Regions from separate parts of the Neobacillus sp. NPDC093182 genome, predicted to be linked through region 1. Evidence: riboswitches for the same ligand, from Rfam matches in the RefSeq annotation. Region 1 holds a riboswitch; the other holds the start of a gene.
What was found. Region 1 has a riboswitch for preQ1 ahead of ACIQAA_RS06430 (QueT transporter family protein). Riboswitches for the same ligand answer to the same signal wherever they lie in the genome.
Positions count from the first base shown of each region.

Region 2: another riboswitch for preQ1. It lies ahead of queF (preQ(1) synthase); the one in region 1 lies ahead of ACIQAA_RS06430 (QueT transporter family protein).

Region 1 is NZ_JBIVOI010000002.1:367,974-372,401, forward strand. It holds gene ACIQAA_RS06415 (energy-coupling factor transporter transmembrane component T family protein) at 1-780, opposite strand, end outside; gene ACIQAA_RS06420 (energy-coupling factor transporter ATPase) at 770-1,657, opposite strand; gene ACIQAA_RS06425 (energy-coupling factor transporter ATPase) at 1,657-2,517, opposite strand; PreQ1 riboswitch class I at 2,785-2,829, shown strand; gene ACIQAA_RS06430 (QueT transporter family protein) at 2,838-3,323, shown strand; gene ACIQAA_RS06435 (glycoside hydrolase family 3 protein) at 3,393-4,428, opposite strand, start outside.
Region 2 is NZ_JBIVOI010000029.1:39,696-44,123, forward strand. It holds gene ACIQAA_RS31455 (aliphatic sulfonate ABC transporter substrate-binding protein) at 1-700, shown strand, start outside; gene ACIQAA_RS31460 (OsmC family protein) at 790-1,215, shown strand; gene ACIQAA_RS31465 (J domain-containing protein) at 1,227-1,757, opposite strand; gene queF (preQ(1) synthase) at 1,865-2,365, opposite strand; PreQ1 riboswitch class I at 2,480-2,526, opposite strand; gene queC (7-cyano-7-deazaguanine synthase QueC) at 2,765-3,421, shown strand; gene queD (6-carboxytetrahydropterin synthase QueD) at 3,425-3,904, shown strand; gene queE (7-carboxy-7-deazaguanine synthase QueE) at 3,901-4,428, shown strand, end outside.

The DNA of each region.
Region 1 (4,428 bases):
GTAATCACGCCCGAGTGCCTTATAAACCGAATAGGCACTTCTCTCATTTCCAGGAGTATAGCAGCGAGATTCCATGGCTAAGATAAGATCCTCTGCTCTCGATAACGCGATATTAAATAAGGGGATAATAATTGGAAGCATATCCTTCGTCCTCTGAATGATTCTCCACCATTCCCCCGATCCGAAATCTGCCCCTCTTGATGCCTGCGCCTTCATCATTTTCTCCATTTCAATCGCAAAGGTTGGAACAAAGCGAATGGCAATAGTAATAATCAAGGAAAATTCATGGACAGGAAATTTTATTTTTTTTAAAGGACTTAATAGACTTTGGATGGCATGGGTTAATTCAGTTGTGGATGTAGATAGCGTCAATACGCTGCTTAATAAAATTATTTCCACAAACCGTACGGCCGAAACAATTACGAGTCGAATACTCTCACTGGTAATCAAGATAAACCCATATTCAAAAAATACAGTCCCGCCCGAAAAGACATTGCCTTGGAAGATCAGCTGCAGAACAGCTAAAATAATAATAAAGGGAATAGCCGGTTTTATGCCCGATAACCCATAACTGACAGGTATTTTGGAAGCCCAGAATAAATAAATTGATAATAGCAGACCAAACGCATTTCCTACATAACTAGTATTTAGGGCTATCGCTAAAACAAGAATAGTGAACACTAACAGCTTTATTCTCGGGTCCAGCCGATGAATAAAGGAACCGGTCGGTACGTACTGACCAATCGTAATATTCCTAGACAGTTCAAATTCACTTGCCATGATTTTCCACCTCTCCATCGGTAAGAACCTTTATGATTTCGTCAGCTGCCTCTGAAATCGTAAAAGCAGAAGTATTTACATTGTATCCAAGGTCTTTTAGCCGGTACAGCGCCTGCACCGTTTCTGGTGTTCCAATTTGGTAACGCTGCAATTGATCCTTGTCAGTAAAAATCTCTTCTGGAGTACCGGATAACACATCCTTACCATTTGCCATTACATAAACTCTATCTGCTAAATAAGCTACTTCTTCCATATTGTGCGATACGAAAATAACCGTTAAGTTTTCCAGTTTATTTAAGGCTTTTATCTTATCCAACAACTCATTTCTTGACCTCGGATCGAGCCCGGCTGTGGGTTCATCAAGAACTAATATCTTTGGCTTTAACGCCAGGATACCAGCAAGTGCCACTTTACGCTTCTGCCCTCCGCTTAAGGCAAACGTCTGGCGGTCCTTCATTTCATCAAAGCTCAGGCCGACCATCTCCATCGCCCATTTAACCCGTTCCCTCACTTCCTTCAAGGGCAGGCCCAGTTTAAAAGGACCATACGCGATATCATCGCCAATTAATTTTTCAAAAATTTGATCCTCCGGGTTTTGAAAAACCAATCCTACATTTCTCCTCAAGGCTTTAATATCAATTCGTTTCTTCGATAAATCTACTCCATCGATGATAACTTTGCCTGAATCCGGACGAATTAGGCCATTAAAATGCTGAATAAGGGTGGACTTCCCTGAACCGGTGTGACCAATAATGGCAATACATTCCCCCTCATTGACCAACATGCTTGTCCCCTTTAAAGCATCATGCTCCATAGGGGTTCCTTTCATATATGTATGAGATAAGTCTTCTATTTCAACGATCGGTTTTCCACGCATTAAACCACTTCCCCGCTCCTTGCTTTTGAAACTCTCTTTACTTCGTTAATCAGTTCTTCCTCTTGGATTAACTCTTTTGAAAAAGTTGGAATCTGCTTATGGACCAACTCAGCTATCTGACTAACAGCTGGAATGTCTAATTGGAGTTCCATTAAAATCTCTTTATGTTTAAAAATATCACGAGGTTTCCCATCCATAACAATCTTCCCATCTTCAACCACAATAATGCGGTCTGCTTCTGCTGCCTCAGACATACGATGGGTAACCGTTATAATCGTCATTCCCATATTATTCATTTTTCTCATGACCTGAAGGACTTCGTTTCTTCCAAAGGTATCCAGCATGCTGGTCGACTCATCGAATACGATACAGTCTGGCTGCATGGCCAGTACTCCAGCAATTGCCACTCTTTGCTTTTGTCCGCCAGATAGGTGGTGTGGAGGTCTTTTCCGAAACTCCGACATCCTCACTACCTCTAAAGCTTCATCAATCCTTTGCTTCATCTCGGCTCTCGGTACGCCAATATTCTCTAAACCAAAAGCTACGTCCTCCTCGACAATGGTCGCAACAATTTGATTATCAGGATGCTGAAAAACCATTCCAACTGCTTTGCGGATGTCTAACTTCCTGCTGTCGTCCTTTGTATTGTGCCCACGTACCCAAACATCCCCTGAGCCAGGTGTTAAGAGTCCATTTAAATGCTTGGATAATGTTGATTTCCCCGAACCGTTATGGCCAATAATGGCAACATATTCACCTGGAAAAATGGAAAAAGAGACATCCTTAAGAACAGACACTGAATGAGTCTCATTAATTTTATATGAAAATGATACATTTTCTAAAGCAATAATCGGTTCCATCTAGATCCCCCTCTCCTTCTGTTTTATTAATATTCTGAATATTATTCAATCATAGTAAATGATTCACACAAATATAATAGCACGAAGTCTTAAAAGGGGATATCTTGAAGCATCAATCTATCTTTTTATGATGCAAATATTTATCATTATAATGTGCAAAAAGGGAAATATTATCCAGAATAAACGCATACTATACCTTGTTGAAAGATTATCTCAAACTTTATATTGACTAGTAAATACATTTATACTAGTCTATTACTTTGTCAATAAAACGTGGTTCGAGAACCTCCCACGTAAAAAAACTAAGGAGATAACTAAATATGAAAATAAAAACACTTGTCGTAAATGCGATATTAGCGGCTTTATATATTGCTGTATCTGGCTTAATCGCTCCCTTTGGCTTTACGAATATTCAATTCCGTGTTTCAGAGATGTTTAATCATCTTGTTGTTTTCAATAAGAAGTATATATTCGGAATTATCGTTGGGGTATTTTTGAGCAATCTATTCTTTTCCCCGATGGTCGCCTATGACCTCGTTTTTGGTGTCGGTCAATCATTATTAGCCTTGTCTATTACAATTGTATCTGCACGTTTCATTAAAGGAATCTGGGCTCGTATGATTGTAAATACCGTGGTCTTCACCTTCACTATGTTCTTGATTGCTTGGGAATTAAACCTAGCATTCGAATTGCCATTCTTATTTACTTGGTTAACAGTGGCAATAGGAGAATTTGTTGTGATGGCAGTAGGCATGCCGATTATTTATTTCATTAACAAACGAGTTAATTTCGAAAAAAGAGTATAGATAAAAGAGATGCTGCTTCGTGGAATGAAGCAGCATCTCTTTTCATAGAGCTAATTTTTATTCTTTCGATTATTTTTCGGCATGAGCGGGTTTTCCTGTTTCAGTGGCGTGAGTAGGCTTTCCTGTTTCACCGGCATGGGCAGGTACTTTTCCCTGGTTGTAAGAAAGACCAAATCCGAATTCGTACTTGTCACCAGTTTTAGTCTTATAAGTGAAATGTTTATATTCTTCAGGAGCAAAACTTGGAACATCCCCGACTTCTCTTTCTACCGCTTTAGCACTGGCTGGAATAGCAAATGGAAGTTTTCCAACAGGATTGAATTCTCCAGTGATCACATCGAATGCTGCCTCTTGAAGCGTACCAAATGTACCAATTAATGCTGCAGCATTTGGTTCAAGCTCGTTAATTAGCCATTGGTTAGTAAAGTTTAAAGCTGTGATTGTTGGAACCGTTTTTTGGATTTCAACAATTCGGTCTAGATCAGATACTCCAGTTGTTTCATTAATATCAATACGTGGATTATTATCCCAGTTAGATTGAGTTGGTTTCACGTATACATAAGCGTGTGTTGCTTCTTCGACGCTATCAACTAATTCAATGTTAGGGAATTTTTCTTTTAGTGTATTCTTTAAGTCTGCACTAAATCCAGCAGACTGTTTTTGAGATTCAACATTAATGTATTCTTGAGGATTTGCATGGCCTCTTGGTGCTGCAACTCCAACAAAACCTTCAACATATAGCTTAACATTTTCTAACTTTTCTTCAGTTAATGGTAATAGTTTTTCACCTTTGATCTTATCATTACGCATTAGAACAACTGACTTTTGATGTGCTTCATAAGCTAATGCTCGGTGATCTTCATTGTTTGCAGCAGCAATAGCTTCTGCAGGATTTACATACGGATCTTCAAATAGACCTAATGTCATCATTTCTGAAAGGGTATAAGTTATGGATTCGTTAACTTTTGATACATCTACTAAACCACTGTTAACTGCCTCGATTACTAACTCTGGTGTTGCACCACCTGAAATAATATTGGTTCCTGCATTTAATGCTTTGGCAACTTTTTGTGCGCCTGAAATTGTATTTCCATTTTCATCTACA
Region 2 (4,428 bases), on a different contig from region 1:
ACTTAACTTTTATGTGAAAAACAAAGAGTACCACCTCATCTCAGGTGCGGTAAATGGCGGAGCGGTTCTTGTAGCTGCAGAAGGCAGCGGAGTGGAAAAATTAGAAGATTTAGATGGAAAAAAAGTAGCGATTCCGGTAATTGGAAGTACACAGGATGTTATGTTACGTAAAGCGCTAAAAGAAGCAGATTTAAAAGCGAAAACAAGCGGCGGTACAGTAGATTTATTTGCTGCAGCCCCTGCTGATACAGCATCTTTATTTGTTCAAAAACAAGTAGATGCAGCTGCAACACAAGAGCCTTGGGGATATGTACTTGAAAACCAAGCAAATGGAAAACTCCTTTTAGACTGGGATGAATTTGCATGGGGGAAGGAATCTACCAATACAGTAGTTGCTGCTAGAGCAGACTTCTTGAAAAACAAAGACCTATCACAGAAGTATCTTGATGCACACAAAAAGTCAGTACAATTCATTCAAGACAACCCAGAAGAGAGTAAAGAAATTGTTATCAAACATTTAAAAGATCTTACAGGGAAAGAATTAAATAAAGACGAAGTAGATGCAGCATTCTCTCGTTTAGCGGTCACAACAGACGTTAACGAAAAAGTCATTCAGGAAATGGCAGATATCAGCAAAGAAGCTGGATATATTCCAAGCAGTGATATCAAAGGCTTAATCGACATGTCATTATTGAAGTAATACGAAAGGTTTTGGACTCAATTATGGGTTCAAAACCTTTTTTTAAGGTAAAATAAGGGTGGTATTACATAAAGGAAGGGATGGTAGAAATGAAATCAACGATTACATGGACAGGAGATATGGCTTTTACGGGTACGACACCGTCAGGACATGAATTAAGGATGGATGCTGCACCAGAGGTTGGAGGTCAAAATAGCGGTCCGAGACCAACAGAGCTGCTCCTTTATTCACTAGCAGGCTGTACAGGAATTGATATCGTGATGATTTTGAAGAAGATGCGTTTAGAATTAACGGGTTTTGCCATGGAAGTAGAGGGAACACGTGCGGATACAGAACCGAAGAAATTTACAGATTTTCATATTCACTATTCAGTAGAAGGGGATCTGCCAGAAGACAAAGTCGTTCGTGCAATCCAATTGTCAAAAGACAAATACTGCTCCGTATCCCATTCATTAAGTGCTAACATCGTTGCAAGTTATTCTATTAATGGGGTAAAAGGGGATCAAGTATTATAAAAAAAAGGGATTCAGCTTTTGGCTGAATCCTTTACTTTGTCATAGTGTTCATAAAATACTCTAAAGAGCCGGTCATCGCCGCCTCGATCGGGATGAAGGGCTTTTAATAGTTTCTTGTATTCTTTTTTGATAGTATCACTATCAGCCCCAGGCTCTAAGCCTAATAAAGAGGTTAAAGTCAGAGGCGGAGTGTCAGAAAGAGCATATTCAGCTTTTAACATTCTTTTAAGTGAACGATTTTTTGCTTGTTCGATCCGAATGGTGGTTTTTAACTGATCCATTTCTTCTCTTAATTTTTGATTGTCACGAAACGTTTTTTCCCAATCGTGAAAATCTACTCCAAATTGCCTCGTTTTGTTTTCAATCTTCTTTTCTAGAATAAACGACGCTAAATCAACGGGAGTTACGGAGTATTCAAGATTAAGGTGCTTCGTTCTTCTAGCTTTAATTTTTCCATCGAGAATCCAGCGAATAACAACCTGTTCACTATCTGTAATCCCCTCAGCTCGAAGCTGTTCCGTAACCTCTTTAACATTTAACATAAAATCAACTCATTCTACATTCGTCTAGTATCTACTAAACTAATGTATCACATGGAAAATGTTACAGGTTTACAAGACTATTTTATTTTTGTTAAAAAAAGTTTTCATTAACGATTATCGACTTTTTCTGGGTAAAGGTCATGGTTCATCAAACGGAAAGCTGCCATCTCTTCGAATTTGGTACCTGGCTTGCCATAGTTGCACCATGGATCAATGGAAATGCCGCCGCGTGGCGTAAACTTACCCCAAACCTCAATATAGCGGGGATCCAAAAGCTTAATTAAATCGTTCATAATGATATTAACGCAATCTTCATGGAAATCACCATGATTTCTGAAGCTGAATAAATAGAGTTTTAGAGATTTACTTTCTACTATTTTCTTATTGGGAATGTATGAAATATACATCGTTGCAAAATCGGGCTGATGGGTAAGCGGACACAGACTAGTGAATTCCGGGCAATTAAATTTTACGAAATAATCACGCTCTGGGTGTAGATTATCGACTGCCTCCAAAACCTCTGGAGCATATTCAAATGAGTATTGTGTATTTTGATTTCCTAGTAGTGTTAAATCTTTTAATCCTTCTTCGTGGCTGCGGCCTGACATAAAAAAACCTCCAAGTCAAAATGTATATTCCAGAGAGCCCAAGCAATCATTCTATAACAACTAATATGATAAAAACAAAAAGCCATGTCCGGTATGGACATGGCATAGAGTCATGTATCCATAGTTTTTTATAGAGGGTATCAGCTATGAACCTCTCCCGTGTAAGTACGGGTATTATCTTCCTCATATGATAAAGGACACTCAGCCAAACGTCAATTGAAAAATTTTGGACCAAAAATAATCCCAATATTTAAAAGATTAACCTTTTACTTTTATTATGGTATCATACAAACAGAAAATAATAGAGGTTCTAGCACCCCTCGTTAAAAAAACTAAGATGAAGCGGTACTTCTATCTTGGGGTACTGCTTTTTCTATTTTGGAAGGAGTTTCCTTAAACATGTTAAAAGATGAAAAAGCCATTGTCGTATTTAGCGGCGGGCAGGACAGCACTACTTGTTTATTTTGGGCATTACAACAATTTAAAGAGGTGGAAGCCGTCACATTCGACTACAATCAACGGCATAGCTTAGAAATTGAATGTGCCAAAAATATAGCCAATAAACTCGGTGTAAGACACCACATATTAGATATGTCTTTATTGAACCAGCTCGCACCCAATGCGTTAACACGCTCAGATATTGAAGTCAAAGACGGAGAAGAGGGTGAACTTCCATCAACGTTTGTTCCAGGAAGAAACTTATTGTTCCTGACTTTTGCCGGAGTGTTAGCCCGTCAGGTTGGTGCGAAGCACTTAGTGACAGGAGTTTGTGAAACAGATTTCAGCGGCTATCCGGATTGCCGCGATATTTTTGTCAAATCACTAAATGTTACCTTGAATCTTTCTATGGACGAGAACTTTGTCATCCATACCCCGTTAATGTGGCTTAATAAAGCGGAAACTTGGGCATTAGCGGATGAATTAGATGCATTCACATTTGTACGTGAAAAAACATTAACCTGCTACAATGGTGTCATTTCTGACGGCTGCGGGGAATGTCCCGCATGTGTGTTAAGAAAACGCGGACTCGATGACTTTCTAAGTGGGAGGTTTTAAGACATGTACGGCTTTAGAATCGTCGATAAACTACAAATAATTGATGAAGATATCCAGCGAAAAGAACTCAAGTATCATAATAAGCGCGTATTAGTCAGTAAAGAATTTACTTTTGACGCAGCCCATCACTTACACTGCTATGAAGGTAAATGTAAGAACCTTCACGGTCACACTTATAAAGTAGTTTTCGGTATCAGCGGCTACGTGGATGAAAGAGGGTTAATGATGGATTTTGGCGATATCAAGGAGATATGGAAAAATGAAATTGAAATTTACCTTGATCACCGTTATTTAAATGAAACCCTTCCGCCAATGAATACAACGGCTGAAAATATCGTAGTTTGGATTTATGAAAAAATGAAAGAAGCATTAGCCAAAGAAGAAAACAAGGATCATTACATTGGAGCTAGAGTTGAATTTGTCCGTCTCTTTGAAACGCCTACGAGCTATGCGGAAGCGAGAAGGGAGTGGATGGAGGAATGAAGAGAATTCCCGTACTAGAGATTTTTGGCCCCACTATCCAAGGTGAAGGTATGGTCGTTGGACAAAAAACAATGTTTGTTCGAACAGCCGGCTGTGATTACTCCTGCAGCTGGTGTGATTCAGCCTTTACGTGGGACGGCAGCGCCAAAGATGATATCAGACAGATGACCGCAGAAGAAATTTGGACAGAATTAAAGGCCCTTGGCGGGGATAATTTCTCCTTTGTTACCATCTCAGGGGGGAATCCTGCGCTATTAAAAAACCTAGATTCTTTAATTGATTTATTAAAAGAAAACGAGATTAATATTGGAATTGAAACGCAGGGAAGCAGATGGCAGGATTGGTTCTTAAACATTGATGAACTCACCGTCTCTCCAAAACCACCAAGCTCAAAAATGGAAACCAATTTTGAAATTTTAGATTCTATTTTTATTAACCTAGACGAAAATCAGTTTGAAAATAATGTAAGTTTAAAAGTCGTTATATTCGATGAAGACGATCTAGAATATGCGAAAATGGTTCAT